DNA from 2 places in the Streptomyces sp. NPDC057099 genome. Region 1 is predicted to be linked to the other one. Evidence: riboswitches for the same ligand, from Rfam matches in the RefSeq annotation. Region 1 holds a riboswitch; the other holds the start of a gene.
The links. A riboswitch is a leader RNA that binds a small molecule or an ion and turns the genes downstream of it on or off. The one in region 1 is predicted to bind cyclic di-AMP.

Region 1 (20,202 bases):
AACTTGCCGGTGACCTTGTCGCCGAGCGAGTCCACGAAGCCGCCGAGGTCGCCGCCGGCCTTGCCGGAGGGCACGCCCTCGCCGCCGGTGTCGAAGGTGGCTATCGCGTTCCAGCCCTCGCCGATGGTCTTCATGCCGTCGAGGCCCTGGCCGAGGTCCTCATCGGACTTCGGGAGGGACTTCGGGGCGTGCCGAGGGGCCTCCCCCTTGTCGAAGTCCTTGCCGAAGTCCTTGCCGAAGCCCTTCTCGAGGCCCTTCTCGGAGCCCTTCTCGGGCGCCTCCTCCTCGGTGACCTTCGCCCCCTTCGGCGGGGTGAAGTCGAAGGTCGACGCGGCCGGCTTGGCGAAGTCGACCTGGGTGAAGCCCGCGTCGACGACGGCGGAGCCACCGCTCGCCGGGGTCAGCGTGAACTTCAGCGGGGTGCCCGTCTTCGCGTCCACGGCCACGGTGATCGCGCCGACCGTCGAGCCGGACTGCTTCGGCTTGATGAGCAGCTTGTAGGCGTCCCGGCCGGCGACCTGGGCGGTGCCGTCCACGGTCACGGAGGTCGTGTCGTCGGCCGCCTTGAGGGCCTCCTCGGCGAAGTCCTTCGGCGTGGCCGGCGGCTGCTGCCGGTGGTCCTTGCCGCTCTCGGAGGCCGTGCCGTGGTGGACCTCGTTCGACTTGCTGTCGTAGGCCCAGACGTCCTTGCCGTTGTGGACGATGCTGTACTCGGCGGCGTTCTCCAGCAGCGACAGCTTCTGCTTGTCCGGGCCGTCGGCCGCGACGCGCAGGGTGTGCGTGCCGGAGGCCAGTTCGGTGAGCTTGGCGGTCGGGTCGGCGGAGGAGCCGCCCTCGCCCCGGCCCGCGGCACCGGACATCAGGCTGCTCTCCAGCCCGCCGAGGTCCGGCAGCCCGAGGTCCGTGCTGATCTTCACGGTGCCGGACAGCTGCTGGACGTCCGACTTCGCGATCTTCTCGATGAGCTGCTGTGCGGTGATCTTCGGGAGGTCGGGGTCACCGGAGTCGGCGAGCGCGGGGACCAGCCCGATCGTCGCGGCCGCCACCCCCATCACCGTGACCGGTACGACGTACCGCGCGGCCTTGCGCCGTCCGGAACGCTGCTCGTCGACCTCCCCGGCGGTCGTGCTGTCGTCGGATGCGTACGGTGCCATGTGTGCCCTACCTCCGTGGTCGGCGGCGGCTGTCCGTGTCGTCCACGCACTCGTCCCTGAGCCGCCATTCTCACCCGAACAGGTGAGGAGTGGTGTTTTCCCTGGTGTCCATCTGACCAAATCGGCCAGGGAAATACGTCAGACCCCGGACTCAACTCCACGTACTGCTGGGGTATGACACGGAGGAGCGGCTCCTCCCCCGACCCGTAGGGGACGGGGGCCGGTTCGGGCGGCTTCGGGGCTAGCCCGCCCGGTGCACCACCGCGTCGCACAGCTCCACGAGTGCCGTCTTCGCGGCGCACTCGGGCAGGGGGGCCAGTGCCGAGCGGGCGTCCTGGGCGTAGCGGACGGTGTCCTTCCGGGCCTGCTCCAGCGCCGGGTGGGCGCGCAGCAGGCGCAGGGCCTCGGCGTGCCGTTCGTCGTCGGTGAGGTCGGAGTCCAGCAGCTCGCACAGGGCGATGTCGTCCGCGAGCCCGAGCCGGGCCGCCCGCTCGCGCAGCCGCAGCACCGGCATGGTGGGGATGCCCTCGCGCAGATCGGTGCCGGGCGTCTTGCCGGACTCGTGGGAGTCGGAGGCGATGTCCAGGACGTCGTCGGCGAGCTGGAAGGCGACGCCGAGCCGCTCGCCGTACTGGGTCAGCACGTCCACGGTCGTCTCGTCGGCGCCGGACATCATCGCGCCGAACCGGCACGACACCGCCACCAGCGAACCCGTCTTGCCGCCCAGCACGTCCAGGTAGTGCTCGACGGGGTCGCGGCCGTCCTGCGGTCCGGCCGTCTCCAGGATCTGCCCGGTCACCAGCCGTTCGAACGCCTCGGCCTGCACCCGCACCGCCTCCGGGCCGAGGTCGGCCAGGGTGTGCGAGGCACGGGCGAAGAGGAAGTCGCCGGTGAGGACCGCGACGGAGTTGCCCCAGCGAGTGTTCGCACTCGCCACCCCGCGGCGCACCGTCGCCTCGTCCATCACGTCGTCGTGGTACAGCGTGGCGAGGTGGGTCAGCTCCACGACGACGGCCGACGGCACGATCCCGGGCGCGTAGCGGTCACCGAACTGGGCGGAGAGCATCACGAGCAGCGGACGGAACCGCTTGCCGCCGGCCCGCACCAGATGCTGGGCGGCCTCCGTGATGAAGGGCACCTCGCTCTTGGTGGCCTCGAACAAGCCTTCCTCGACAGCCGCCAACCCGGCCTGGACATCGGCTTCCAGAGCCTGGTCCCGCACGCTCAGCCCGAACGGCCCGACGTCGGTCACGAGGGGTCTCCTGTCTGCTGTGTCTGCCGGTGATTACGCGGATTGTCGATAGGTCGCTGCCATCACTCGAGTCAGCGTATCCGGTCACGTTTCGATCACCGCCAGCGCCCATGGTTACAGGCCGGGTGGTATCTGATCACGACCGTTATGTTTTCGATCAGCTCATAAGAACAGACATTTATCGACTTACCGGGAGGTAGTGAGATATACACGATTTGCCATGATGATTGAGCAAATTCCCTTTGGCGGGAATTGCCCCACAGGCCCGTGATCAGTGAGTTGAATCACGTTAACCCCTGTGTCGCCGCACCCCGGCATCGACCCGTACCCCCTTCAGCCGAACGCCAGTTGAGCCTTGGCTCCCGCAAAGGATCAAGCGGGCCAAATGCCCCCGACCAAGGTCAACCGCGCGATATGTGACTCCGGTGCTTGTTCCCGACATGTGCTCTCGCATACGTTCCCGGCCTGTCCGGCGGACGCCGAATCCTGCCACCGCCCGGACCCCCACATGAACCGACTCACTCACGCAGGGCAGGAGCGGGGGACCCAGGTAAGTCGCCGGTCCGCACAGCGGCACGGCTCGGGGTGAAGCCGCGCACGGCAGTACACCGCCGTACGCGGCCGGGCACCTCCCGGCCCGAACCCGACAGCTCACCTCGCAGGCGCCGGAGAGGAATATCGCCATGGCCGGACGAGGCAAGCACCGTCGCCCCAGAACCAACCCGCTCACCCGAGGTGTCGCCATCGCCGGCACCGGCGCAGCGGCACTCACCCTCCCGCTCCTCGGAGCCACCTACGCCAGCGCCGCCGAGGCGCCGCAGAGCGCACCCGCCGTCGCACAGTCCGTGCCCCAGGCGGCCCAGCCCAAGTCGCTCACGTACACCGTGGCCAAGGGCGACAGCCTCTACCGCATCGCGGACAAGTACGACGTCGCGGGCGGCTGGAAGAAGCTCTACAAGGACAACCGCTCCGCCATCGGCGACAGCCCGAAGCTGATCCACCCGGGTCTGAAGCTGAAGGTGTCGACGACCAAGGCACCCGCCGCGAAGAAGGCGGCCAAGTCGTCCGCCCCCGCCAAGCCCGCCGGCGGCGTCGCCAAGGCCACCCAGGCCTCGGCGAAGACCTACGCCGACAACCTCGACGGATGGATCCGCGAGGCGCTGGACATCATGGGCCAGAAGGGCATTCCGGGGTCGTACGACGGCATCTACCGCAACGTCATGCGCGAGTCGTCCGGCAACCCCCAGGCGATCAACAACTGGGACTCCAACGCCGTCAAGGGCACCCCGTCCAAGGGCCTGCTCCAGACCATCGACCCGACCTTCCAGGCCTACCACGTGGACGGCACGTCGTGGGACCCGTACGACCCGGTCGCCAACATCACCGCGGCCTGCAACTACGCGGCCGACCGCTACGGCTCGATCGACAACGTCAACGGCCCGTACTGATCCGTCCCGCCCAGCAGTCGCTCGAGGACGACGGCGATGCCGTCGTCCTCGTTCGACAGGGTGATCTCGTCGGCCACGGCCTTGAGTTCGGGATGGGCGTTCGCCATCGCGACGCCGTGGGCGGCCCAGTCGAACATCGGGATGTCGTTGGGCATGTCACCGAAGGCGATGGTGTCCGCCGGCCGCAGCCCCAGATGCTCGGCGGCCAGCGCCAGGCCCGTCGCCTTGGTGACACCGCACGGCTGGAGCTCGACCGTGCCGGGCCCCGACATCGTCACCGTCGCCAATGAGCCGACCACCGAACGGGCCGTCGCCGCCAACTCGTCGTCCGTCAGGTAGGGATGGCGCAGCAGCACCTTGCTGATCGGCTCGCCCCACAGATCGTCGCGCCGCTCGACCCGGACGGCCGGCAGGGTCGGGTGCGGCATCAGATAGCCCGGCTCGATGAGCGTGAGCCCGTCGACCCCGTCCTGGTCGACCGCCGCGTACACCTGCCCCACCTCGGCCTCGATCTTGCCGAGCGCGGTCTCCGCCAGTTCCCGGTCCAGGGTGACGGACCACAGCAGCCGGTCCGCGCCCGCGTCGTACACCTGCGCGCCCTGCCCGCACACCGCGAGCCCCGTGCAGCGGAGGTCGTCGAGGAGCGGTCGCACACGCGGTGCCGGCCGGCCCGTCACCACGAGGTGCTGCGCACCGGTGTCCGCCACCCGCGCGAGCGCGGCGAGCGACCGGTCGGAGAGGGTGTCGTCGCCGCGCAGCAGCGTTCCGTCCAGGTCGGTGGCGATGAGTGAATATGCGATGGGTGCGGCCATGATCTGAGAATACGGACAGCGCGCCCCTTCGTTTCATCGCACCGTGGACACCGATTGCCCGGTTGAAGGCCTCTGTACCAGTTGGCAACAACATGGTCCGCTACCTACCGTCGGGGCCGTCTCGGGCGGTACCTTCCATGTGTCCAGGGGGGACTTGATCGGGGGGTCAGGTTGAGCAGTGGGCGCATTCGCGTGGCTGGGCCCGGGGAGCTCGGCGAAGGGGAGAAGGAGCGCTGGCGCGCACTGCGCGCTGCCTCCGAGGCACCGCGCAACCCCTTCATGGAACCGGAGTTCACCGAAGCCGTCGGCCTGGTGAGGCCGCAGGCCCGGATCGCGGTGGTGTACGAGGGGCCGGAGCCGGTCGGCTTCCTGCCCTATGAACGGGGCCCGTTGGGCCAGGGCCGGGCGATCGGGCTCGGGGTCTCGGACGCGCAGGGGGCGATCCTGCGGCCGGGCCTGGACCTGGACGCGGGCCGGCTCCTCAAGGCCTGCTCGGTGTCGAGCTTCGCCTTCGACAACCTGGAGGCCGAGCAGCGGCTGTTCGTCCGGTACGCGGCCGAGGAGCACGCCACCTACGTCGTCGACGTGGAGAAGGGCTACGAGACGTACGAGTCGGTGCTGCGCGCCCAGTCGCCGAAGTTCCTGAAGACCACCCTGGCCAAGGAGCGCAGGCTGGGACGGCAGGCCGGAGAGACGCGGTTCGTGTTCGACGAACGCGACCCGGCCGCGCTGCGCACCCTCATGGAGTGGAAGTCGGCGCAGTACCGCAGGACGGGCCGGCAGGACCGCTTCGCCCGCGAGTGGATCACCCGGCTCGTGGGACGGCTGGCCCAAACCCGGGCACCGGAGTGCGGCGGCACGCTGTCCGTGCTGTACGCCGGAGAGCGACCCGTCGCCGCCCACTTCGGACTGCGTTCGACGTCCGTCCTGGCCTGCTGGTTCCCGGCCTACGACCCGGAGTTCGCGAAGTACTCGCCGGGTCTGGTGCTGCACCTGCGGATGGCCGAGGCGGCGGCCGCCGAGGGCATCGGCATGCTCGACCTGGGGCGGGGCGCGGCGGAGTACAAGGACGCGCTGAAGACGGGCGAACTGCCCGTGTACGAGGGTGCGGTGACGCGGCCGGGGGCGGGCGCGGCGCTGCACTGGCTGAGCCGTGAGCCGGCGCGCCGCGCGCACAGTTTCGTCCGGGGCAGGCCGCGGCTCGCGGCGCTGGCCGCGCGGACCCTGAAGGGCGCGGCTCGGCTGCGCCGTGGCTGAGCACGAGTTCGTACCTGACACGAGTGGGGGGTGAGGGGCGCATGGCTCGTTCGTCGCGTGCGCGGGAGGAGATACGGCGGTTCCTGGACATCGGGGCGGTGCAGGTCGCCGAGCTGGACCTCGACGGACTCGAGGGTGAGGAGGCGGTGCTCAGACCCGGTCCGGGGGGCCCGCCGGTGACGCACGGCGAGGTGTTCGTGCTGGTCCGCAGGGGTGGGCGGCCCGTGGGCACGCTGCTGGGGCGGGTGCCTGAGGGAGCGGACGCGCGGGGTGTGCTGGAGGGGCGGGCGCGGGCGGAGTGTGCGGCCCGGGATGTCGAGGACTTTGGGTTTGCCGGTGAGCCTCCGTACACCAGTGTCGTCGTCGCGACCCGGGAGCGGGCCGGGCAGCTGGCCCGCGCGCTGGACTCGCTGCTGGCGCAGGACCACCCCCGGTTTGAGATCGTCGTCGTGGACAACGCGCCCGTCACGGACGAGACGCGGGAGCTGATCGAGCGGAAGTACGCCGAGCGCGTGCGGTACGTGTGCGAGCGGGTGCCCGGCCTCGCGGTCGCGCACAACGCGGGTCTCGCTTCCGTGCGGGGCGAGGTGGTCGCCTTCACCGACGACGACGTGGTCGCCGATCCGCGCTGGCTGACCGAGCTGACCGCGCCCTTCGCCGCCGACGCCGCACTCGGCTGCGCCACCGGGCTGATCCTGCCCGCGCGGCTGACGACCCCGGCCCAGGTGCTGCTGGAGAGCCACGGCGGCTTCGCGAAGGGCTTCACTCCAAGGACGTACGACCCGGCGCGTCCGCCGGGCGACGAACCGCTGTTCCCGTTCACGGCGGGGCGGTTCGGCTCCGGCGCCAACATGGCGTTCCGAACGGCGGTGCTGCGTTCCGTCGGCGGTTTCGACCCGGCCACCGGTGCCGGTACGGCCGCCCGGGGCGGCGACGACCTCTACGGCTTCGTCCGTGTCCTGGCCCAGGGCCACCGGCTGCGCTACACGCCGTCCGCACTGGTGTGGCACCACCACCGGGAGACCTGGCGGGACCTGGAGACCCAGGCGTACGGCTACGGCGCCGGGCTCACCGCCTATCTGACCGCGGTGCTGGTGAACCGGCCCGCGCTGCTGCCGGCGTTCCTCGCACGGCTGCCCCGCGGTCTCGCCCACGCCCGGACGCTGACGGCCGTACGCGAGACGGACGGGGGCGGCGCGCCGGGCGACCACGACGTGCGGACGCATCCCTGGCCACGGCGGCTGTCGCGGCTGCAGCGCAGGGGGATGCTGTACGGGCCTGTCGGCTATGTGCGGGCGCGGCGGGCGCTGCGCGCGACGGTCGGCGCGACGGTTCGGGGGGCGAGATGAGGACGTCGGCACGGACGCGTGGTGAGGGGCCGATATCGCCCTCGGGGACCCCGGCCATCCCCGTCTTCCTGTACCACGCCGTGATGGACGACCCGCCCGACTGGATCGCCGAGTTCACGGTCACGCCGAAGCAGTTCGCGGCCCATCTCGACGCCCTGGCGGACAGCGGCCGTACGCCCGTCACGATCAGCGCGATCGCCGACCATCTGGCCGGGCGGGCACCCCTGCCGCCCCGGCCGGTGCTGCTCACCTTCGACGACGGCTTCGCCGATCTGCCCGGCCCGACCGCCGAGACACTGGCCGGACGGGGGCTGCCCGCCACCGCCTATCTCACCACCGGCGCCATCGCCCCGGGCGGCCGCAGTCTGCTGCCGCCCGCCCCGATGATGACCCTGGACCGGGCGGCGGAGCTGGAACGTTCCGGCATGGAGATCGGCAGCCACACCGTCACCCACGCCCAGCTCGACACCCTGTCCGGCAAGGACCTCGCGTACGAACTGCGCACGTCGAAGGCCGTGCTGGAGGACGTCCTCGGGCACGAGGTCCGCCACCTCGCCTATCCGCACGGCTACAACAGCCCGCGGGTGCGGGCCATGTCGGCCCGGGCCGGCTACGAGACGGCGACCGCCGTACGGCACGCGCTCAGCTCCGACCACGACGAGCGGTACCGCATCGCCCGGCTCATCGTCCGGCGTACCCACACCGTCGCCGATGTCGAGGGCTGGCTGGCGGGGGCGGGCGCGCGGGTCGCGCCGTACCGCGACGGGCCGAAGACGATCGGGTGGCGGTGGTACCGGCGGGCCCGTGCCGTCGTGCACGGGCCCGAGTTCGCGGGCTGACCGGCGCGCCCGGCCGTTACTTGAGCGGCTGGTTGAGGTACGGGTCGGCGGCCGCCTTGCGCAGGCTGTCCCAGGCCGCGTCGTTGGCCAGCGCCAGGTTGCAGTGCGGTCCGGGGTCGCGGTAGTTCCACTGGAGGGCGGCCTTGACGCCGTCCAGGCCCTTCAGCACGCCGGGCACCTGGGCGTACCACTCGGCCTGTCGCTGCGGGCGGGCCGAGTCCTCGGCGGTGCCGAACTCGGAGAGCATCAGCGGCTTGTCGTCGGAGATGTTCTCGCGGATCCAGTCGTGCGCGGCGTCCTGGGTCTGCGCGAAGCTCATCCAGCCCGTGTTGTGGCAGCGGTAGTAGTTGTACTGGTTGTAGCCGATCCAGTCGACGTACCGGTCGCCGGGATACATCCGCTTCATCTCGTCGGCGTGGTCGAGATAGCCGGTGGTGATCCACGTCCACACCACGTTGTCGACACCCAGCTCGCGGAACCGGTCGTGGATGTGCCGGTACGCCTTCACGTACTCGGCGGGGGTGCCGTTGTCCGGGGTGCGGGTGTCCATCTCCAGGTCGAAGGAGAGGAAGACCTTCTTGCCGTAGTCCTTGATGCGCCGGGCCTGGACGTCGACGACCTTGTCGTCCAGCTCGCCGGACGCGATCTGCTTCCAGGTCGGCTGCTGCTGCTTCGTGCCGCCCCACCACTTGCTCTCCCAGGACAGCAGCAGCAGGTGGTCCTCGCCGACGCGCTGTTCCTCGGGGGTGAGCAGCTGGCCCTCGCGGCGGGTGCCCTGGGGCAGCGACATGTCGTGGTACGTGTACACGATGTCCAGCTCGCGGCCCACGCGTTTCTCGTAGGCGCGCACCTTCTCGGGCAGGTCGCCGCGCTCGTGCGGCACGAACGCGCCGAACCAGGCGCCGCAGGGCGGTTCCAGGAGTGCGGTGGGACGGCAGTCCGCCCTGGAACCGGCGCCTTGGGGGTCCGGTCCGGAGGCGTTCCGGAGGGCGACTGCGCCGACCAGGACCGCGGTGACGACCGTGGCGGACGTGATCAGCAGACGGCGCCGGCTCGATGCGAACGGGCCGGCCGCCGGCCGCTCCTCGGTCGTCGTGTTCGGGTCGCGGCGAAAGGGGCGGTGGGATCGGCGGGAACGGTGGGAACGGTCGGACCGGTGGGGACGGTTGAACCTCACTGAGCGGAACCCTTCGGTGTACTCGGCGTCGCCCTGGGCTGCGGGGAGGCGCGCAGCGGCGGACAGAACGCGGCGAGCGTGGTCAGCAGGGTCAGCGTCAGCAGCACCCGCTGCGCGCTGAAGGTGTGCGTGGCGATCAGGACGGTCGCGACGAGCATCACGGCACCGATGCTCATGAACAGCACCAGCATCAGCCGCTCCAGCAGGTCGGAGTGGCGTGCGAAGTCCGGGTCCCGGCGCTCGACGGGCCCTTCGGCGGGCCGCGCCCCCAGTGCGGGGGCGCAGACTCTGACCATCGCCGCGCCCGGGCCGGTCGCCAGGAAGAGGACGACCGCGGCGCCCCGCAGCGGCGATCCGCCGGGCAGGGCGAGCGCGGCGAGCGCGAGCCAGCCGCCGAACGGCGGCAGCATCCGGACCACGAGTTCCTGCGGTGTCATCGCTCCGCTCCCTCGGACTGCTTCAGTACGTAGAGCCATCCGGCGCTGTTCTGCGCCACGAGCCGGAACCGCGGTGAGGCGGCGACGGACTTCCGGATGCGGTCCAGCTGCGCCTTGGTGAGCTGGCCGTTCATCTCGGAGTTGGCCGACTGCCCCTGGGTGAGCAGGAAGTAGGCCCGGGCCGGCCGCTCCACCCCGGCCATGTCACTGGCGAGAGTGGCGGCCGGCTTCTGGACGATCCGGTCGACATGACTGCGGGCGTCGTCGAGGAACCAGTAGTGGTCGACGCTCCAGTAGGAGTCGTACGCGAGCGGATAGTTGCGGTTGGCCGCCACGACGAGCGAGCCGTCGGGCGCCTGGTCGAACAGCTGCCGTACGAGGGCCACTTCCTGCGGCGGGAAGTAGTTGATCCGGTCCTTGCCGGAGTAGGCCGGGACGAACGCCAGGGTTCCGCCGAGCAGCGCGGCCAGCGGCAGCCAGACGCCGAGCCACCGTCGTCCGCCCTTGGCGTTGCCCTTGGCGGAGGCGGCCTGCCGGCTGCCGGCTTCCCGGGCGGCGGCGTCGGCGGCCAGGGTGCGGACCTTGGGCAGCAGCGCGGCGGCGGCGAAGAACGCGGCGCCGGGCAGCATGAAGAGCAGCACCCGGAAGATCATCTCGCTGCCGTAGCTGCTGGCCGCGAACATCGGCAGCGGGGCCGCCGCGATCAGCAGCAGCGGCCGGGCCCGGTGCCGCAGCACCCGTTGGCGCAGCACGCCGAGGGCCGCGAGCAGCAGGACGGAGCCGGACAGCAGCCGGGCCGCCCAGGAGGTCGCGATCGCTCCGGTGCCGGTCGGGGTGGCGCCGTATCCCGTCTCGACGTTGGCGCCGACGTCGCCGATGGAGCGGATCATGTCCGGCATCGCGGCGGACAGGAAGGGCAGCGCCGCCGTGAGACACCAGGCGAGGAAGATCACGACGGTGGTGACCACCGGGACCCAGTCGCGGTAGCGGCGGCTGAGGCACAGGGCGAGCAGGCAGACGACGAGCATGCCCGGGGTGAGCTGGTGGGAGATGACGATCGCCACGAGCATGACGGTGATCACCACCGTCCAGACGGCCTGCCGGGGCTGCCCGCGCCGCACGGCGGACCGGCCGAAGCGGCGCAGGACGACGGCCAGGACGCCGACATGCAGCGCGTAGGCCACGGACTGGGGCGAGAAGTAGTCCTGCCCGACCCAGTTGGCGACGTAGAAGAGCCAGACCGCCGTCCAGATCAGCCGCCGGTCCTCGGTGAAGGTGCGGTAGATCAGCAGCAGCGGGAGCAGCAGCATCAGACTGGATGCCAGGGGCCACCAGGCCATGAACATCGCCGTCGAGTCCACGCCCAGCAGCCGCACCAGGGCGGCCTGGGCGGCGAAGAAGCCCGGCCACTGGTCGTACACCGCCATGTCGCCGACCTGGTCGGCCGTTTGCAGACCGCCGGCCGTCAGCAGATGGTCGATGACCGCCTCGTGCTTCCACGCCCAGGCGTACAGCGGAGTCGGGTAGACCACGGCCTGGGTGGCCCGCTCCATCACCAGCAGCCCGAGGACGTACGCCGCCGCCCAGCCGCCCCGTCGGCGCGGATCGCGGACGGTGAACCAGAAGCCGGTGGTGAGCACCGCGAGGCCCGCCCAGAAGGTGGGGTGCAGCGCGGTGATCAGGCCGTAGTCGTCGAGCCCCGAGACGTCGGTGTGCCGTACGGCGTACACCCAGAGGGCGAGCGCGGCGAACAGCGGAACACCGGGCCAGGCGAGGGCGCGGCGCCCGGGCCAGACGGGAGGCAGATCGGACAGGTCCGTCACGGGCTCATGGGCGGGGCTCGACGACTCCGAGGAAGAGGGGCTGGAGGACTGGCTGGAGGTCTCGGGGTGGGGAGCCGACGAGTCCGCTTCACCCCGGGCAGGTGTGGGTTCTGGCGTGGATCTCTCCCGTGGAGTTGCTGGCGGACGCACGGTGGTTCCCCCCTGGCGATTCGGCTCTGTTCGACTCTGTTCGGCGCTGGATCTTGTCTGTACGGCGCTGGATCGTGATCAGTCGCTGGGCCGGCCGCGCGGTGGTCCGGCGGCCGTTCGGTTGGATCTGGAGCGGGAGAGCGTCCACGCCGACACGGCGCGACGGAGCAGCAGGAGCAGGACGAGGACGGCGAGCAGGGGCGGCGCGACGGGTGCGAGCGCCTCGCGCCACACCCAGCCGCCGACCGCGACGAGATACAGAACCCCCCAGCGCCCCGGCCACGTCAGCCGCCCGCCCGCGCTCGCGAGCAGCAGCCACAGCGGCACGAGGCACAGCAGCTGGCAGACCGGCGGCGCCCAGCGCAGCAGCGGCTCGGGCCCGTCGAGCCCGAGCGTGTCCGCGAGGAAGCCGGCCGTCTTCTCGTACAACGCCCCGTCCACCGGCCGCGGTTCCCGTCCGAGGGCGACCGGTGCGGTGTACAGGGCGAGCAGGGCCGCGTACAGCGCCGTGCCAGGGAGCCACGGGTCGCGCCGGGTGCACAGCGTGAGGGCGGCGACGAACACCACGAGCAGCAGGCCCCCCGCGGTGAGCGAGGGCAACGGCAGCCCGTCCAGCAACTGGCGTCCGGTCAGTGCCGCTGCGGAGGCGTCGTCGAGCCAGGGCAGGTCGCGCAGCGGTGCCAGGAAGAAGACGGCGGCGACACCGAGCAGACTCCAGAGGGCGCCTCTGAGCCGCCGCTCCTGCGACTCCTGGTCCGGGAGCGGTTCTCCGGGCTCGTGCGGTGGTGCCGCGGAATCGTGCGGGGGCGCTCCGGGCTCGTGGGGTGGTGCTCCGGGCGGGTGCGGTGGTTCCCGGTGTGGCCCCTCCGGCCGCACGATCAGCGCCAGCGTGTCCGCCTGCAGCGCCTCGCGTTCGTACCCCGGCCGGCCGATGAACAGCGTGACCGTGTCCTCGTCACCGTCCCTGGGCTGGTACGCGGCCCGGCGGGCCCAGGTCGTGCCGTACCCGGCGGTGGCGTTGAGCTTGGCCCAGCGGGTGCCGTAGGAGGGGTCGGCGGGCGGGCGGACAACGGGCGCGCTGTCATTGTGGCGCAGTGCCGCGCGGAGCCCGACCGAGGAGACGACGGCGATCAGCGTCATGCTCAGCAGCACCGCCCAGCCGGCGCCCGCGATCCCCGCCGGGGTGAACAGCACGGCCGCGCTGCCCAGCACCAGGACGCACATGGCGCCTTGGAGCGCGGCCAGCACACCCGTGCGCCCCTGGACGCGCAGCACGCCGATGTACAGCTCCACCACGACCCGCGGCAGCGCGCCCAGGGCGAGCAGCCGCAGCACGGTCGAGCCGTGCTCGGCGTAGTCCGGGCTGAAGGGCGTGAGGATGTACGGGGCGAAGAGGACCAGCACCGCCACGACCGGCACCAGCAGCAGCGTCATGCGCCGCAGCGCTCCCCGGACGCCGTCGGCGAGCTGGCGCGGGTCGTGCGAGGCGTGCGCGGTGAGGGACGAGGCCATGTTGATGGCCATGAACTCCATCGTGCCGCCGACGGTGTACGCCACGTAGAAGTAGCCGTTCTCCGCGGCGCTGAAGCGGACCGCGACCATCACCGGCAACAGGTTGATCATGGCCAGGCTGAACAGCGCGCCCAGCGAGTCCCCGGCCAGGAAGCGGCCCATGTCGCGGAGTCGCGGAGGTTCCTTCTCGCGGTCGTGTGCCGCTTGGCCCGGGATGAGTTTGCGGAAGATCAGCCAGCCCAGCGGCAGGGTGGAGAAGGCGATCGCCACCGCCCAGGACACGAAGATGCCGAGGACGGGCAGGGTGCCGGCGAAGACGGCCAGCAGGGCCAGTTTCCCGACCGAGAACACCGCGTTCCCGGCCGGCACCCACTCCGCCTTGCGCAGCCCGGTGAGCACGCCGTCCTGGAGGGTGAGCAGCGCCCAGGCCACGCACGCCGCGACGAACACCGCCCCCGCCATGGGGGTGCCCAGGGGCGCGTACGAGGCGCCCCAGGCGTCCAGCGTGAGCAGGAAGACGGCGGCGGCCAGCGCCACGACCAGCGAACTGGCCGCGTACGTGCCCCACACCAGGCGCCCGGTCTCCCGTCCCGCGCGCGGGACGAAGCGCACGACGGCCCCGATCATCGTCGTCGCGGTGATGCTGGCGAGCAGCCGCATCGCGGCGATCGCGGCGGAGCCCTGGCCGACGGCCTCCTCGGAGTAGTAGCGGGCGGCCACCAGCCAGAATCCCAGGCCCAAAACGGCGGACACGCCGGTGCTGAGCATGAGGAAGTAGGCGTTCTTGAACAGCGAGTCGTGCGTGTGTTCGCTGTCGGCAGGCCGCGGCCCGCCCCCGTCGGCGCGCGCGGGGGCGGGCTCGTGCACCTGGATCTCAGCCACGGGACTGACCCGGCCCTCCCGGTGTCGGCCTGCTCCCAGGCAGCTCCCCCGGTGCTTCGACCGGTCGTGCCCCGGAGCGCTCCAGCACCTCGACGACCGTCCGCGCCCGCAGCGGGTCCACGGGCAGCGCGTGCCGCGCGAACCAGCGGGCCGCCTCGGGGGCCGGTGAGGAGTCGGTGAACTCCGCACCGGCGTAGTCGTCCAGGGGCGGGTCGTAGAGGTAGCCGACGACGATGCCCCGTCGCGCCAGTGCCGCGATCGCCGCGTCCCGGTCCGCCACGAACAGCGGGACGCGGAACAGCGGCTGGGTGCCGTACGCGTCGCGCGGCTTGGCCCAGGGCGTGGACAGCAGCAGTTCCGTGCCCGCCCGGCAGGCGTCGAGCACGTCGTCGAGCCGGTCGAGCTTGCGCCCGATGCGCCGCAGCCGCAACAGGCCGGACTCCTGGCGGTAGTCGTGCATGTCGACCCGCACCCAAGGGTGGTGGGCCTCCAGCCCGGGCGCCCGGCCCTCGGCCCGGGCGAGTTCGTCCGGGCGCAGCGGCATCCGGATCTCCTCGCGGTCCGCGAGGCCCAGCAGCCGGATCGCGGCCCAGGCGGCGCGCCGCAACCGCAGCCCGCGCACCGTCGCCTCGGCGAACGGACGGACGGCGTACGCCAGTTCGGAACTCGTCCGGCGCGGCACGAGCAGCCCCGCGCAGGTCTTCTCCACCGCCTCCCGCAGCCCCGGATCGGCGAGCGAGAGCATGCCTCCGGCCTTGGCGCCCACATGCTTGGACAGGCTGAACGCGGACGCCTCCCCCCATGCCCCGACCGGCCGGTCCCCCACCCTGCTGCCGATGGCGTGCGCCGCGTCCTCGAACAGCGGGATGCCGAGCGCGTCGCACTTCCGTCTGAGGCGTGGCGCCGGGTCCGGGTTCCCGTACAGGTTCGTCGTGAGCACGGCCGACACCGAGCGCCACGTCTCCTCGGGCACGGCATCGAGGTCGATGGACGCGTCGAGCGGGTTCAGCGGCGCCTGCACCGGGCGCAGTCCGGCCGCGAGCACGACGAAGAAGATCACGTCGTCGTTGACCGGCGACATCAACACCCGTCCGCCGGGCGGGCACCAGTGGCGCAGCGCCACGTACAGCCCGAAACGGCACGACGGTACATACACACATTCCCGGCCGAGCCGGACGCGCATGGTCTCTTCCAGCCGCTTCGGCTGTGGACCACGCCGTACCGAGCCCGGACCGGCCTCCCCTATGGCCATCCGCCCCCCTGGTGTGCCATGGGAACGCCCCCTCCCCGAGGCCTTCCGGCACCCGCCCAGAGTCGCCCCGTTCGCACCGCTCCGTCAAGATTGCGTCGCGTCCTGTGGATAACTTCCGGCACGTACGAAAGTGTCGCCTCGTCCGCCCCGTCCGAGTCGCACCGACCGGTCACCCCCACACCCACCTGCCCCGTTCGCCCGGGTCCGCCTCCTCGGACTCTGCCCATGACCGGCGTGCCACCCGTAACGTGTGGCACGACCACGAACACGTGGCGACGACATGGCACACCCGAAAGCGAGGCAGCACCCGATGCCCCCCTTCGATGTCCCCGAGGGCGACCCCTTCGGCCCGCACAACCTGCCGTACGGCGTGTTCTCCCTCCCCGGCTCGTCCCACCGGTCCGTGGGTGTCCGGCTCGGCGACCATGTGCTGGACGCCGGTGCCGCGGCCCACGCGCTCGGCTCCCCGTACGCCGCCCTGCTGGCCCAGCCGAGCCTCAACCCGCTGCTGGCCGCGGGGCGCACGGCCTGGTCGGACGTGCGCCGGGCGCTGACCGCCTGGGTGACCGTGCCGTCCCACCGCGAGACCGTCGAACCGCTGTTCCACCCCCTGTCCTCGGTGACGCTGCACCTGCCCTTCGAGGTCGCGGACTACGTCGACTTCTACGCCTCCGAGAACCACGCCCGGAACGTCGGCCAGATCTTCCGCCCCGACGCCGAGGACTCCCTCACCCCCAACTGGAAGCATCTGCCGATCGGCTACCACGGCCGCTCCGGCACGGTCGTCGTCTCCGGCACGGACGTCGTACGCCCCTCGGGCCAGCGCAAGGCGCCCACTGACGCCGCTCCCGTGTTCGGACCGTCCGTCCGCCTGGACATCGAGGCGGAGGTCGGCTTCGTGGTCGGCGCCCCGTCCCGGATGGGCGAGCCGGTCTCCCTCGACGGCTTCCGCGAGCACGTCTTCGGCCTCTGCCTCCTCAACGACTGGTCCGCGCGCGACATCCAGGCCTGGGAGTACGTCCCCCTCGGCCCGTTCCTCGGCAAGTCCTTCGCCACCTCGGTGTCGGCGTGGATCACCCCGCTGGACGCCCTGGAGGACGCCCGGGTGGCCCCGCCGGCCCGGACGCACGAGCTGCTGCCGTACCTGGACGACAGCGACGAGGAACCCGGCGGCTACGACCTGCGGATCACCGTCTCCGTCAACGGCCACGTCGTCTCCGAGCCGCCCTTCTCCACCATGTACTGGACGGCCGCCCAGCAGCTGGCCCACATGACGGTGAACGGCGCCTCCCTGCGCACCGGCGACCTGTACGGCTCGGGCACGGTGAGCGGCCCGTCGGACCGGGAGCGGGGTTCCCTGCTGGAGCTGACCTGGAACGGCCGCGACCCCCTCGAACTCCCGGACGGCAAGCGGGCGTTCCTGGAGGACGGCGACGTGGTGACCCTCTCGGCCTGGGCCCCGGGGCCGGACGGCGTGCGGGTGGGGCTCGGCGAGGTGACGGGGCGGGTGACACCGGGAGCGGAGTGAATCCTCCCGGCAGGGGCGAGTCTGGCCGACAGTCGCCCCTCCCGGCTCTTCCGATGGCGTTCGACTCCTGACTCACACCGCCCTGCCCGTCATACTGGGCGTCGGGCGGTGCGTCCGCCCGCGCGCGGTACACGGAACGTTCGGCGAGCACTTCGGCCGTGGCACCCCCGCGCACAGCAGCCGCTCTCCCCCGCACCACCCGTAGCCGCCCCTCTTCCGACCAGGAACCGGAGCCCGTGGCAATGACCGTCTGCCTGCTCCTGCTGAGTGTTGTCGCCGTGACGGCCGCCGTGCCCGCGCCCCGGGCGCTGACCCGGTCCGCGTGGCCCGAGCGGGAACCGGTGGTCGCGCTGTGGGTGTGGCAGTGCCTGGTCGCCACCGTCCTGCTGTGCTGCGTGACGGCTCTCGCGCTGGGTGCCGCCGCCGTCTTCGGCACGGTCCGCGCCCAGCTCTTCGCCCCGGCGCCGCCGGCCGTGACCGCGGCGTACGACCTCTCCACCGCCCCGCCGTGGGCCGCCACCCTCACCCTGCTGCTGGCCTGCGGCGCCGCCTGGACGACCGCGATGCTCGCGCGTGAACTTGTCGAGGCCCGCCGGCGCCGCGCCCAGGCCCGCGCCCATCTGCGCGAACGCGCCCCGGACCTGCCGGCCGGCCTGCCCGCCGCCCGCGGTCCCCTGCTGGTCCTGGAGGACGAGTACCCCGACGCCTGGTGGATGCCCGGCAGTCCGTCCCAGCTGATCGTCACCACGGGCGCCCTGCACCGTCTCACCGGCCACCAGCTCGACGCCGTCCTCACCCACGAGCGCGGCCACGCGCGCGCCCGCCACGACTGGCTGCTGCACCTGTCCACGGCCCTGGCCACCGGCTTCCCCCGCATCCCGCTGTTCGCCCACTTCTGCGACCAGACCCACCGCCTGGTCGAACTGGCCGCCGACGACACCGCCTCCCGCCGCTGCGGCCACCTGACCACCGCACTGGCCCTGATCGAGCTCAACCAGCACCGCGGTGTCCTGTCCTGCGCCTCCAGCCACCGGCTGCTGGGCGAGCGGGTCGACCGGCTCCTGGAACCGCCGCCCCGGCTGGGCCGCAGGCACCGGGCCCTGACGACCACCACGGCCGCGCTCGTACCGCTGCTGCCCCTGCTGATCGCGTTCGCCCCGGGCCTGACGGCGCTGTCGTAGCCGTACCGGCCCGAGCCGTGGTGGCAGATCTCCCCACGGGCCCGCCGAAACCGCAGCTCAACAGTCGAACCGGTCACATTCCCGGTGGCGCAACACTCCCGCAACACTCCTTTTCCTATCGGATAGGTATGGTCCGATCCATGCCCATCGACCGCAGCCGAGACCACGCCGGACCGGGAGCCGCGACCACCGTCGCCGCCCACCGCGCGCGGCGACGGCTGCGCGCCGACCGGGCCAGGCAACTGGCGGACCTGCTCCGCCAGCAGACACTCACCGGCGCCTTCCCCGGCGGCACCCTCCCCCACGAGTCGACCCTCGCCGCCGACTACGGCGCCGGCCGCAACACGGTCCGCGAGGCGCTCGACCTGCTGCGGGCCGAGGGCCTCGTGGAACGCCGGCCCGGCGTCGGCACCGTGGTCGTGGCCCACAAGTACCCCCACGGCCTCGACCGCCTGATGGGCCTCGCGGAAACCCTCCGCGAACACGGCCGGGTCACCAACGAGGTCCGCACCATGGGCCCCGCCCCGGCACCCGCGCCGGTCGCCGAACGCCTCCACCTCGCGCCCGGCACCGACGTCCTCTACATCGAACGCCTGCGCCGTCTGAACGGCCTCCCCCTGTCCCTCGACCTCACCTACATCCCGCTCGACATCGGCACCGAACTGCTCGGCGCCGACCTGGAGAACACCGACGTCTTCCGCCTCCTGGAAGCCGTCACCGGCCGGCCCCTCGGCCACGCCGAGATCACCCTGGAAGCGGTCAGCGCGGACACCCACTCGGCCGCCGTGCTCGAGGCCCCGCGCGGTACCGCCGTCCTCATGCTGGAACGCCTCACCCACCTCGCGGACGGCCGCCCGGTCGACCTGGAGTTCATCCGCTTCCGCGGCGACCGCATCACCATGAGCGGCCTGCTGCACCGGTCTCAGTAACCATCCCGCTCGCGCAGATTCCTGGAGACAGCCATGCCCTTGGCGCCCCAGCGGGCCGACGTGCCCGTGACCATCGACGAGTCGAAGTGCATCGACGGCTGCACGCTCTGTGTGGACATGTGCCCGCTGGACTCCCTCGCCATCGACGAGAGCAACGGCAAGGCGTACATGCATGTCGACGAGTGCTGGTACTGCGGCCCGTGCGCGGCCCGATGCCCCACCGGAGCCGTCACGGTCAACATGCCCTATCTGCTCCGGTGAGAGGCCCCAACCGTCATGAAACGCACAGCAGTCGCGGTATCCGCCGTCGTCCTCCTGCTCCCGCTCAGCGCCTGCGGCGGTGACGCCGAGGCCGGCAGCGGCTCCACGGTCACCGTCACCGTCGGCTACCAGTCCCGGACGATCAACACCGTCACGGCGGGCACCCTGCTCCGCTCCCTCGGCTACTTCGAGAAGCAGCTCAACGCCCGCCACGACGGCATCACGTACAAGGTGAACTGGCAGGACTACGCCACCGGCGCCCCCATCACCGCCCAGATGACCGCCGGGAAGATCGACATCGGCTCGATGGGCGACTTCCCGCTGCTCATCAACGCGGCCCGCGGCAAACAGCTGAACAGCCCCACCCGCCTGGTCTCGGTCACCGGCTACAACCTCCGCGGCGGCCTCAACACCATCGTCACCGCGCCCGGCTCCAAGCTCGCCACCCTGAAGGACCTCAAGGGCAAGAAGGTCTCCACGAGCGTCGGCTCGGCCGCCGACGGCACCCTCGTACGAGCCCTGCAGCGCGCCGGCATCGACCCGAACAGCGGCATCGAGAAGCTCAACCAGCAGCCCTCCGTCGGCGCCTCGGCCCTCACCGCGGGCAGCGCGGACGCGCTGTCCCAGTTCGTCGCCTGGCCGGGCCTGCTCGCCTACCAGGGCAAGGCGAAGGCCCTGTACGACGGGGCCCGGCTGAATCTGCCCACCTTCCACGGCGTCACCGCCCGCGAGGACTTCGCCAAGGAGCGGCCCGCCGTGCTGGACGCGTTCCTGAAGGCTCAGGCGCAGGCGACGGACTATCTGAACGACCACCCGGTGGACGCGGCCGAGAAGGTCGCGAAGGCGACCGGCCTGCCCGCCGAGGTCGTCTACCTCTACAACGGCGCTCACGGCATCGCCACCTTCGACCCGGCGATCAAGCCCCAGCTCGTCTCCGCCCTGAAGAAGGACGTCTCGAT
Region 2 (9,597 bases), on a different contig from region 1:
CCGAGTCCCCGGTCCCACACCGTGCCGTTGAGGTCGCCCACCAGCAGGAGCCTCTCGGCCGGGTCGTCCGCGATCCGCACCCCGAGCAGTGCCGCGCTCTGGTCACGGGCCGCCGACGCCAGACCCGTCGGGCCCAGCCGGACGGACGGCAGATGGACCACGTACACCGCGATCTCTCCGCCGGGCGCGGACACCGTGGCCCGCAGGCCGCGCTGCCAGCTCTCCGGAAAGCCCTCCGGCCGGATGTCGACGGGCCGCACGTCCGACAGGGGCCAGGCCGACCACAGACCCACCGTGCCGTGCACCGCCCGGTGCGGCCGGGAGGCGCCCAGGACCTCTTGGTACGCGGGCCGTGCGGCAGGCGTCAGTTCCTCGACGGCCACCAGCTCCGCACCCGTGGCGAGCAGCGCCCGTGCGGTGCCGGAGCGGTCGGCGTTGTCATCGGCCACGTTGTGCTGGACCACCGTCAGGTCGTGGGACTCCGGCGGCGAGGAGAACCACTGCCCGCCGAACATCCAGAACCAGACGGCCACGGGTGCCAGGCAGGCGAGCAGCCCCGCCTTCGACCGCTTGAGCGCGGCGAGACAGCCGAGCAGAGGAACGGCCACGCCCAGCCACGGCAGGAACGTCTCCAGGAGACTTCCGAGCCGTCCCGCCCCGTTGGGCACGGCGGAGTGCAGGGCCAGGAGGCCGGCGACACCGACGGCGCCCGCGACGAGCCAGGCGTCCCACGACCGCCCCTCTCTCACCCGTGCTCCCTAGCCCAGTTCCGACGCCAGCAGCGCGGCGGCCCCGGCCACCAGCGGGTTGTCGGACGGGGCGTCCTCCTCCGGCTGGGTGGTCAGGACGGACATCACGATCGGCGGACCGTCCGGCGGCCAGGTGATGCCCACGTCGTTGTTGCCGCCGTAGCGTCCGCCGCCGGTCTTGTCGGCGACCAGCCAGTCCGCGGGCAGCGCCTTGCGGAACTTCTCGCCGCTCGTGGTGTTGCGCAGCAGCCAGTCCGTGAGCCGCGCGCGGTCCCGGGGCTCCAGCACGTCGCCGAGCACCAGACGGGCGTAGGTCAGGCCGATGGCGCGCGGGGAGGTCGTGTCGGTCACGCGCCATGGCTCCGCGCTGTTGAGCTCGGGCTCCCAGCGGTCCAGCCGGGTGACCCGGTCACCGATCGAGCGGCAGAAGCGCGTGACGGCCTTCGGCCCGCCCAGCTCCACGAGCAGCAGGTTGCCCGCGGTGTTGTCGCTGAAGCGGATGGTGGCGTCGCAGAGTTCACCGACGGTCATGCCGGTCGCGACGTTCTCCTTGGTTATCGGGGAGTACCCCGATTTCGTGACGTAGTCCTGCGTGTAGTGGATCCGCTTGGCCAGGAACTCGCCGTCGCGGTCGAGATCGCGCAGGACGGCCGCGGCGGCCAGCGTCTTGAACACCGAGGCCATCGGGAACCGTTCGTCCGCCCGGTAGGCCACGGTCCGGCCCGTGCGCAGATTGCGGGCGTAGACGCCCAGCCGTGCGGTGTGCTTCTGCTCGAGCTCCCTCAGCCGTGCGGTGACACCGCCCGAGGCGGGCAACGCGTGGGCCGTGCCGCCGCCCAGCGAGAGAGCGGCGGCCGTGCCCACGGCGAGGGCCGTGCGGCGGGACAGGCGTGAGTGTGTCGCGTGCAAGGTGTTCCCTCCAGAGGTGATCACGTACGTAGTCCAACACGCGATCACGCCCGCGCCGGTTTCACCGCGCGCCCGCCGGGACTCAGGACGCCGAGGGCGCCTCCCGTACCCGGAACGCCTCCGCGTCCCACGTACCGTCCAGGCGAGGCGCCAGCCACTGCGGCGCGGCCGAGCGGAAACTGGCGGGGGAGAGGCCCCCCGACCCCGCGGGCACGGAACCCAGCAGCGGCGCCCCGGCCACGTCCGGCAGGTCGGCCAGATTGCAGCGGGCGGCAAGGTCCGGTGCCACGGGCCAGCTCCCGATCACGATCCCGGCCGGGTCCAGCCCCCGGGAGCGGAGTTCACGCGCTGTCAGCTCCGTCGTGTTCAGGGTGCCGAGTCCCGCCGGTGCCACGACCAGCACCGGCGCCGACAGCAGCCGGGCCGCGTCCGCCAGGGTGCCGCCGGCCGCGTCGAACCGTACGAGCAGTCCGCCCGCCCCCTCGACCAGCACCAGGTCGTGCTCGGTGGCCAGTTTGGCGGCGGCCTCCGCGATCTCGTGCGGATGCACCGGGGTGCGACCGGCCCGCCGGGCGGCCGTGGCCGGGGCCAACGGCTCGGGATACCGGGCGAGTTCGGCCGTCGTCACGGCGCCCGCGAGACGCGCGACCTCGGCGGCGTCGCCCGGCTCGTCCGGCCGTACGCCCGTCTGCGCGGCCTTCAGCACGGCCACCGAACGGCCGGCCGCCCTCGCCGTCGCGGCGACGGCGGCGGTCACGACCGTCTTGCCGACCTCCGTGCCCGTGCCCGTGATCACCAGTACCGTCATGTCATCCCTCCCGCGCCGCCGCGCACACCGCCCGCGCGATCCGCGCCACGTCCGCGTCGCCCGTGACGTACGGCGGCATCGTGTAGATCAGATCGCGGAACGGCCGCAGCCACACGCCCTCGCGTACGGCCGCCTCGGTGGCCGCCTTCATGTCCACGGCGTGGTCCAGCTGCACGACCCCGATCGCGCCGAGCACCCGCACGTCCGTCACCTGCGGCAGGTCCGCGACGGCCGAGAGCCCGTCCCGCAGCCCCGTCTCGATCCGCTTGACCTCCGCGAGCCAGTCCTGGCCGAGCAGCAGCTCGATCGAGGCACAGGCCACGGACGCGGCCAGCGGATTGCCCATGAAGGTCGGGCCGTGCGCGAGCACCGGCACCTCGCCCCGCGAGATCCCGTCGGCCACCCGCGCGGTGCACAGCGTCGCCGCCATGGTCAGATAACCGCCGGTCAGCGCCTTGCCCACGCACATCACATCCGGCGTCACGGCCGCGTGCTCCGCCGCGAACAGCGCGCCCGTACGGCCGAAACCGGTCGCGATCTCGTCGAACACCAGCAGCACGTCGTGCGCGTCGCACGCCTCGCGCAGCACCCGCAGATACGCGGGGGAGTGGAAGCGCATCCCGCCCGCGCCCTGCACCACCGGCTCGACGATCACCGCCGCCAGCTCGTCGGCGTGCCGCTCGACCGTCGTGCGCAGATGCTCGGCGTACGCCTCGTCGTACTCGGCGGGCGGCGCGTCCGCGAACACCTGACGCTGGAGCACCCCGGTCCACAGCTCGTGCATCCCGCCCTCGGGATCGCACACCGACATCGGCTGCCAGGTGTCCCCGTGATAGCCGCCACGCCAGGTCAGCAGCCGCTGTTTGCCGGGACGCCCCAGCGAACGCCAGTACTGCAGGCACATCTTGACCGCGACCTCGACCGACACGGACCCCGAGTCGGCGAGGAAGACATGCTCGAGCCCTTCGGGCGACATGTCGACAAGGAGCTTCGCCAGGCGTACGGCGGGCTCGTGGGTGAGCCCGCCGAACATCACATGGCTCATCCGCTCCAGCTGCCCGCGCGCCGCCTCGTTGAGCACCGGGTGGTTGTAGCCGTGGATCGCCGACCACCAGGACGACATGCCGTCGACCAGCTCTCCCGAGCCGTCGGCGAGCCGCAGCCGCACCCCGCTCGCCGACTCCACGACGAGCGGTTCCTGCCGTCCGGGCATCGGGCCGTACGGATGCCACACATGCCGCCGGTCGAGCTCCAGCAGCTCGGGCACCGTCAGCTCCGGCACCGTCCGCTCAGGCATTGGGCGCGAGGTCCGTTCCGGCGCCCCGGCGACGGACGGCGACCAGGTCCGTACGGGCGTCGCCGGCCGTACGGGGCTCGGAGACCTCCGGGGCGGCGTCGGCGGAACCGCAGCCCCCACCGCCCTCGGAGCCGCAGACCCCGCCGCCGTCGTGGCAGCCGCCGGACCGGTGCTCGGGCAGCGTCACCTGGTCGGTGCCCTCCACCTCGAACCCGGCGTCCGCGATCATCTCCAGGTCGGCCTTGCCCGCCTGGCCCTCGGTGGTCAGGTAGTCGCCGAGGAAGATCGAGTTGGCCAGGTTCAGGGCGAGCGGCTGCATCGAGCGCAGATGGACCTCCCGGCCGCCCGCGATGCGCACCTCGACGTCCGGGCAGACGAAGCGCACCATCGCCAGGATCCTGAGGCAGCGCTGCGGGGTGAGGTTCCACTCCTTGGCCAGCGGGGTGCCCTCGACCGGGATCAGGAAGTTGACCGGAACCGAGTCCGGGTCCAGCTCGCGCAGCGAGTAGACGACGTCCACCAGGTCCGCGTCCGACTCGCCCATGCCGGCGATCAGCCCGGAGCAGGCGGAGAGGCCCGCCGCATGGGCCTTCTCGACCGTGTCCACGCGGTCGGCGTAGGTGTGCGTGGTGGTGATCTCCCCGTACGTCGCCTCGGACGTGTTGAGGTTGTGGTTGTAGGCGTCGGCGCCCGCCTCGCGCAGCCGCTCGGCCTGCCCGTCGGAGAGCAGTCCGAGACAGGCGCACACCTCGACGCCCTCGTTGCTCTCCTTGATGGCCTTGATCGTGTCGGAGACCCGGTCCACGTCCCGGTCGGTCGGACCGCGCCCGCTGGCCACCAGGCACACGCGCTTGGCACCCCCGGCCACACCGGCCGCCGCCGCGTCGGAGGCCTGGTCGGGTTTGAGCCAGGTGTACTTCAGGATCCCGGCCTGGGAGCCGAGCCGCTGCGAACAGTAGGAGCAGTCCTCGGGGCACAGGCCGGACTTCAGGTTGACGAGATAGTTGAGTTTCACCCGTCGGCCGAACCAGTGCCGGCGCACCTTCCCGGCCGCGGCCACCACATCGAGCAGGTCGTCGTCGGACGTCGCCAGGACGGCGAGTGCCTCTTCGCGGGTCGGCAGCTCGCGCCGAAGCCCCTTGTCCACCAGCGTGTTCAGCAGGTCCATGAGAGCCGATCCTGTCCTACGGACCCGCTCCGGGCCAAGGAGAGTTCGTACAACAGAGTCGCTTCGACGTGTGGGTATTGCCACATACTGACCTGCTGGTGGTCCCGCTAGTGTCTGTGCACTGCCTACAAATTCTCCCGGAGGACCACCCATGGCGTTCGGCTGGATCGACGAGCAGGCGCGGGTGCGCCGCCGCGCCGGACTCGTACGGACTCTGCGCCCCCGTCCGGCAGCCTCACCGCTCCTCGATCTGGCGAGCAACGACTACCTGGGGCTGGCCCGGCACCCCGAGGTCACCGAGGGCGCGGCCCGTGCCGCGCGGGTCTGGGGCGGCGGTTCCACCGGCTCCCGGCTCGTCACCGGCAGCACCGAACTGCACGCGGAACTGGAACGGGAACTGGCCGAATTCTGCGGTGCCGAGGCGGCCCTCGTCTTCTCCTCCGGCTACGCGGCCAACCTCGCGGCGGTCACCGCGCTGGCCCCGCACGGCTCTCTGATCGTCTCCGACGCGGGCAACCATGCCTCGCTCATCGACGGCTGCCGGCTGGCCCGCGGCACGACCCAGGTGGTGGCGCACGCCGAGCCGGACGCCGTCCGCAAGGCACTCTCGGCACACGAGGGCGCCGCGATCGCCGTGTCCGACACGGTCTTCTCGGTCGACGGCGACGCGGCCCCGCTCGCGGCCCTCGCCGCGGCTTGCCGGGAGCACGGCGCCGGGCTGGTGGTCGACGACGCCCACGGCCTGGGCGTCCTCGGGGACGGCGGCCGGGGCGGCCCGCACGCGGCGGGGCTCGCGGGCGCCGACGACGTCGTCGTCACGGTCACGCTGTCCAAGTCGCTCGGCAGCCAGGGCGGAGCCGTCCTCGGCCCCGCCCGGGTGATCGACCACCTGGTCAACGCGGCACGGACGTTCATCTTCGACACGGGACTCGCCCCCGCGGCGGCGGGGGCGGCCCTGTCGGCCCTGCGGCTGCTGCGCCGCGAGCCGGAGCGGGCGGCACGGGCCCGCGCGGTGGCGGGCGAACTGCACGCACGCCTGACCGCCGCGGGTCTGGAAGCGGTACGTCCGGACGCCGCGGTGGTCTCGGTGCGTGCGCCCTCTCCCGAGGACGCCGTGCGCTGGGCGGCCGAGTGCCGCGCGGCGGGCCTGGCCGTGGGCTGCTTCCGTCCTCCTTCCGTGCCCGACGGCATCTCGCGACTCAGGCTGACCGCCCGCGCGGACCTGACCGGGGAACAGATCGAACGCGCTGTACGGCTGATCGGCGAGACGCGGCCATGAGTCGGCGTGACACGGCCGTGCGTCACACGATGACGGACTGATCAGAAACGGTCAGATGTGGTCGACCGCGGCCGTGAACTCCGCCCAGCTCCTCGATGAGAAGAGCAGCGCGGGCCCGGCCGGGTCCTTGGAGTCGCGCACGGCGAGCAGTCCGGCCCAGGGCGGGGTGTCCGGACACGCGGTCTCGACGCAGTTGTTCGCGCCGGTGCTGTAGCTGCTGCGCAACCACCGCACACCGTGCAGTTCGATGCTTGAGGGGACATGACGAGGCAGTGCACGCATGGTGCCTCCTTACGCGCCGGCGGCTGTCCCGGCGATGTAATCCAACGAGTCCTCGGGCGAAAGGGCGTGGATCTGAAGGGCGTTGAAGGCCTCCGTGTAGGCCTGGAGGTCTTCTTTCCGTTCGAGGTAGAGGCTACTCGTCAAGTGGTCGAGAACAACCACGTTCAGATCAGAAGTGCTCGAAAATGAGAAGACAACGAAAGGGCCGGTAACACCGATGTGTGCTCCGGCGGCGAACGGCAGTACCTGGAGCCGCACTTGGGGCAAGCGTGCGGCCTCGACCAGGCGTTCCAGCTGCCGGGACATGACCCCGGGCCCGCCCACCTCCCGCCGCAGCACGGCCTCGTCCAGGACGGCGCTCAGCTCCAGCGGCGGATCCGCGCGCAGCACGTCCTGCCGGGCCAGTCGCACCTCGACCAGCGTGTCGAGCCGGTCCTCCGACAGCCCCTCCACCGCGGCCTTCGTCACCGCGCGCGCGTACTCGGGCGTCTGGAGCAGCCCCGGGACGACGGTGGTCTCCAGCGTGCGCATGGCGGTGGCCTGCGACTCCAGGCTGATGAAGTCCCGGTAGGTCGGCGGCAGCACCCCGCGGTAGGCGTGCCACCAGTGGTGCCGGCCGCTCCCGTCGTCGGATTCCGCCAACACCAGGAGCAGTTCGCGAAGTTGGGAGTCCGTCACACCGTAGGTGTCGAGAAGTAACCGCACATCGGCCGGTTTCACCCCGCTCGTGCCCGTCTCGATCCGGCTGACCTTGGACTGGTGCCAGCCCACCAGCCGGGCGGCCTCACCGCTGGTGAGACCCGCCGAGGTGCGCAGCGCGCGCAGTTCGGCGCCCAGTTTCCGGCGGCGCACCGCGGGACCGTGCTGCATGGGCTTCTCCTTACTCCTTCCGAGCCACCCGAATACGGTCTCGCGTCGTAGAGTTCACCGCTTTGGGCGACAGATATATGCATATCTTGGTGGATCGCCGCCCTTCGCGGGTGTTCTGGTGGCACTCTGGCGGCGAAGCACCAGTCCGGGACCGTACTCGAACCGTCCGCTCCGTGTCGGGCTGCGGTCCCGTGGGAAAGGGACGACGTCGCCATGGCAGACCATTTGGAATCATCCGTCACTCTGCCGAGCGATCCCGCCTCGGTCTCCGCAGCGCGTGCCTACGTGGTGGACACGCTGGCGGAGTGGGGCCTGCCGGCGTACACGGAGGTGTCCGACACCGTCCGGCTGATCATCTCCGAGCTCGCCACCAACGCCGTCCAGCACACCTTCGGGCAGTCGCCCACGTTCACGGTGGACGTCGCCCTGGACCGCGACGAACGGCTGCGCATCGGTGTCACGGACAGCCACCCACGGCTCCCCAGACGGCTCCCCGCCGCCGTCCAGCAGGACAACGGCCGCGGCCTGGTCATCATCCGCTGGCTGACCGCCGAATGCGGCGGCAGGCTCAGGATCCGCCCCACCCGCGAGGGCGGCAAGACCATCTCCGTCGAACTTCCCTGGACCGTCCCGGCCCAGCCCATGACGGCGGCGGGACAGCAGGAGCCGTAGCCCCACCGCGCAGCCGCCGTGGGCGTGCGGCGGCGCGTCTCAGGCAGCGCCGCACGCCCGTGGGATCACTTCACGCGCCCGTACCAGACACTCTTGGTCCAGATCTTCTGCAGCCGCACCACGTCCCCGCTCTTCGGGGCGTGCCAGAGCTTGTTCTTACCCGCGTAGATACCCACGTGGTACACGTTCCGGCCCGAGTGGAAGAACACCAGGTCTCCCGCCTTGCGGTTCTGGGCGGAGATGTGGCGGGTCTTGTTGTACTGCTGGGCGGCAGTGCGCGGCAGCTTCTTGCCGACCTTCTTGAACGAGTACAGCGTGAGGCCCGAGCAGTCGAACCGGTGCGGGCCGGTGGCGCCGTACTTGTAGGGCGATCCCTTCTTCGAGGCCGCTATCTGGAGTGCCTTGGTCGCCGACGTGGCTGCCGATGCCTCGGAGGAGAGGCCGGGGGCCACGATCGAGCCGCCCACGGCGGCGATGGTGAGGGCCGAGGCCGTACCGGCCCGGACCATGAGCGACGGGACACGATTGAGCGCAGTCATGCGCAACCCTTCGTCAGCCGCCTGTGAAGGATGACCTGTCGGATTCGGGCTGGCGAAGTTGCCCGGCCGCTGACGCGGCTTCACCCCAAGGGCTGCTCGGTTCCGGTCATGGCGTGACCGTCCCGGCGACCCGTCGTGCTTGGGTCCTCCACTCCTGCCGATCCACTCCTGTCGACCGGTCATCCAGGCGGCGGCAGGACTCGGCGTCCGCCCGGATCGCCCCGCCGCTGTGGCGGGGTCTTGTCGTCAGTCAGGGATCTTGACTGATGGTTGTCATGAAATCCCAACGGAACCGGGGATTTGTGTTGTTACTCACCACTCACCCGTTCGGGTGGACACGTCTGTGTTCGACCGGGTGTCCACCACGCCGCGCACCGCCGGACCAGCGACGGAATGTCTAATTCCGCTCCTCCGGCGTGCGCGTCGCGCAACCGTGACGGTCCAAAAATTGGTGTCCCGTCTACTCCGAACAGCGGTACGTCGTTTGGCCCGTTTCGACTCAAGCCCGGACGCCACGTCGACAGAGCGCGCGTCCGGGCCGATGGATCGGCCGGCTCCGCGTCAACCGACGGACTCCGGGGGCAGGGTGACGCGGGCGGTGCGGCGCTCGCCGTCCAGCACCCGCAGCGCCCGGGCCAGTGTGTCGGCGTGCAGCTCCGTCTCGCCCCGCTGGTGCATCAGGGCCAGCGCGTCACGCAGCGCGGTCGCCTTGCCGACCAGGGCCTGGGCGGCGCGCAGTCCGCGGTAGGTGTCGCCGTGCAGCGCCGGATTGACGCGGCCGAGCAGGTCCACGACCTCCAGATAACGGTCGATCAGCTCCGCCTCCGCACGGGTCAGGGCGGGCAGCGGCGGCAGTTCGGGCGGCAGCACCGGCGGCTCACCTTCCGGTCGGCGCGGCCATGGTGGCCTTGCGGTCGGGGACGATCCGGTCCACCAGGCCGTACTCCACCGCCTCCCGGGCGGTGAGGATCTTGTCCCGCTCGATGTCCTCGCTCACCTGCTCCCGGGTGCGGCCCGTGTGCAG

Region 2: it holds a riboswitch for cyclic di-AMP, as region 1 does, so the genes downstream of both, ACFT4A_RS00835 (C40 family peptidase) here and ACFT4A_RS09460 (transglycosylase SLT domain-containing protein) in region 1, are expected to answer to the same signal.

Annotation. Positions count from the first base shown of each region.
Region 1 is NZ_JBHUTX010000005.1:183,388-203,589, reverse strand. Features, by position in the region: gene ACFT4A_RS09470 (outer membrane lipoprotein carrier protein LolA) at 1-1,154, opposite strand, end outside; gene ACFT4A_RS09465 (polyprenyl synthetase family protein) at 1,396-2,406, opposite strand; cyclic di-AMP (ydaO/yuaA leader) riboswitch at 2,908-3,084, shown strand; gene ACFT4A_RS09460 (transglycosylase SLT domain-containing protein) at 3,090-3,854, shown strand; gene ACFT4A_RS09455 (HAD family hydrolase) at 3,818-4,666, opposite strand; gene ACFT4A_RS09450 (GNAT family N-acetyltransferase) at 4,853-5,923, shown strand; gene ACFT4A_RS09445 (glycosyltransferase) at 5,965-7,272, shown strand; gene ACFT4A_RS09440 (polysaccharide deacetylase family protein) at 7,356-8,111, shown strand; gene ACFT4A_RS09435 (glycosyl hydrolase) at 8,128-9,288, opposite strand; gene ACFT4A_RS09430 (hypothetical protein) at 9,285-9,725, opposite strand; gene ACFT4A_RS09425 (glycosyltransferase) at 9,722-11,548, opposite strand; gene ACFT4A_RS09420 (lipopolysaccharide biosynthesis protein) at 11,777-14,092, opposite strand; gene ACFT4A_RS09415 (DegT/DnrJ/EryC1/StrS family aminotransferase) at 14,085-15,344, opposite strand; gene fahA (fumarylacetoacetase) at 15,655-16,872, shown strand; gene ACFT4A_RS09405 (M56 family metallopeptidase) at 17,115-18,053, shown strand; gene ACFT4A_RS09400 (GntR family transcriptional regulator) at 18,182-18,982, shown strand; gene ACFT4A_RS09395 (ferredoxin family protein) at 19,016-19,243, shown strand; gene ACFT4A_RS09390 (ABC transporter substrate-binding protein) at 19,259-20,202, shown strand, end outside.
Region 2 is NZ_JBHUTX010000001.1:168,381-177,977, forward strand. Features, by position in the region: gene ACFT4A_RS00790 (endonuclease/exonuclease/phosphatase family protein) at 1-749, opposite strand, end outside; gene bla (class A beta-lactamase) at 759-1,658, opposite strand; gene bioD (dethiobiotin synthase) at 1,741-2,466, opposite strand; gene ACFT4A_RS00805 (adenosylmethionine--8-amino-7-oxononanoate transaminase) at 2,468-3,748, opposite strand; gene bioB (biotin synthase BioB) at 3,756-4,931, opposite strand; gene ACFT4A_RS00815 (8-amino-7-oxononanoate synthase) at 5,083-6,210, shown strand; gene ACFT4A_RS00820 (DUF397 domain-containing protein) at 6,262-6,492, opposite strand; gene ACFT4A_RS00825 (helix-turn-helix domain-containing protein) at 6,502-7,362, opposite strand; gene ACFT4A_RS00830 (ATP-binding protein) at 7,576-8,034, shown strand; gene ACFT4A_RS00835 (C40 family peptidase) at 8,100-8,573, opposite strand; cyclic di-AMP (ydaO/yuaA leader) riboswitch at 8,577-8,789, opposite strand; gene ACFT4A_RS00840 (hypothetical protein) at 9,135-9,443, opposite strand; gene ACFT4A_RS00845 (ATP-dependent Clp protease proteolytic subunit) at 9,451-9,597, opposite strand, start outside.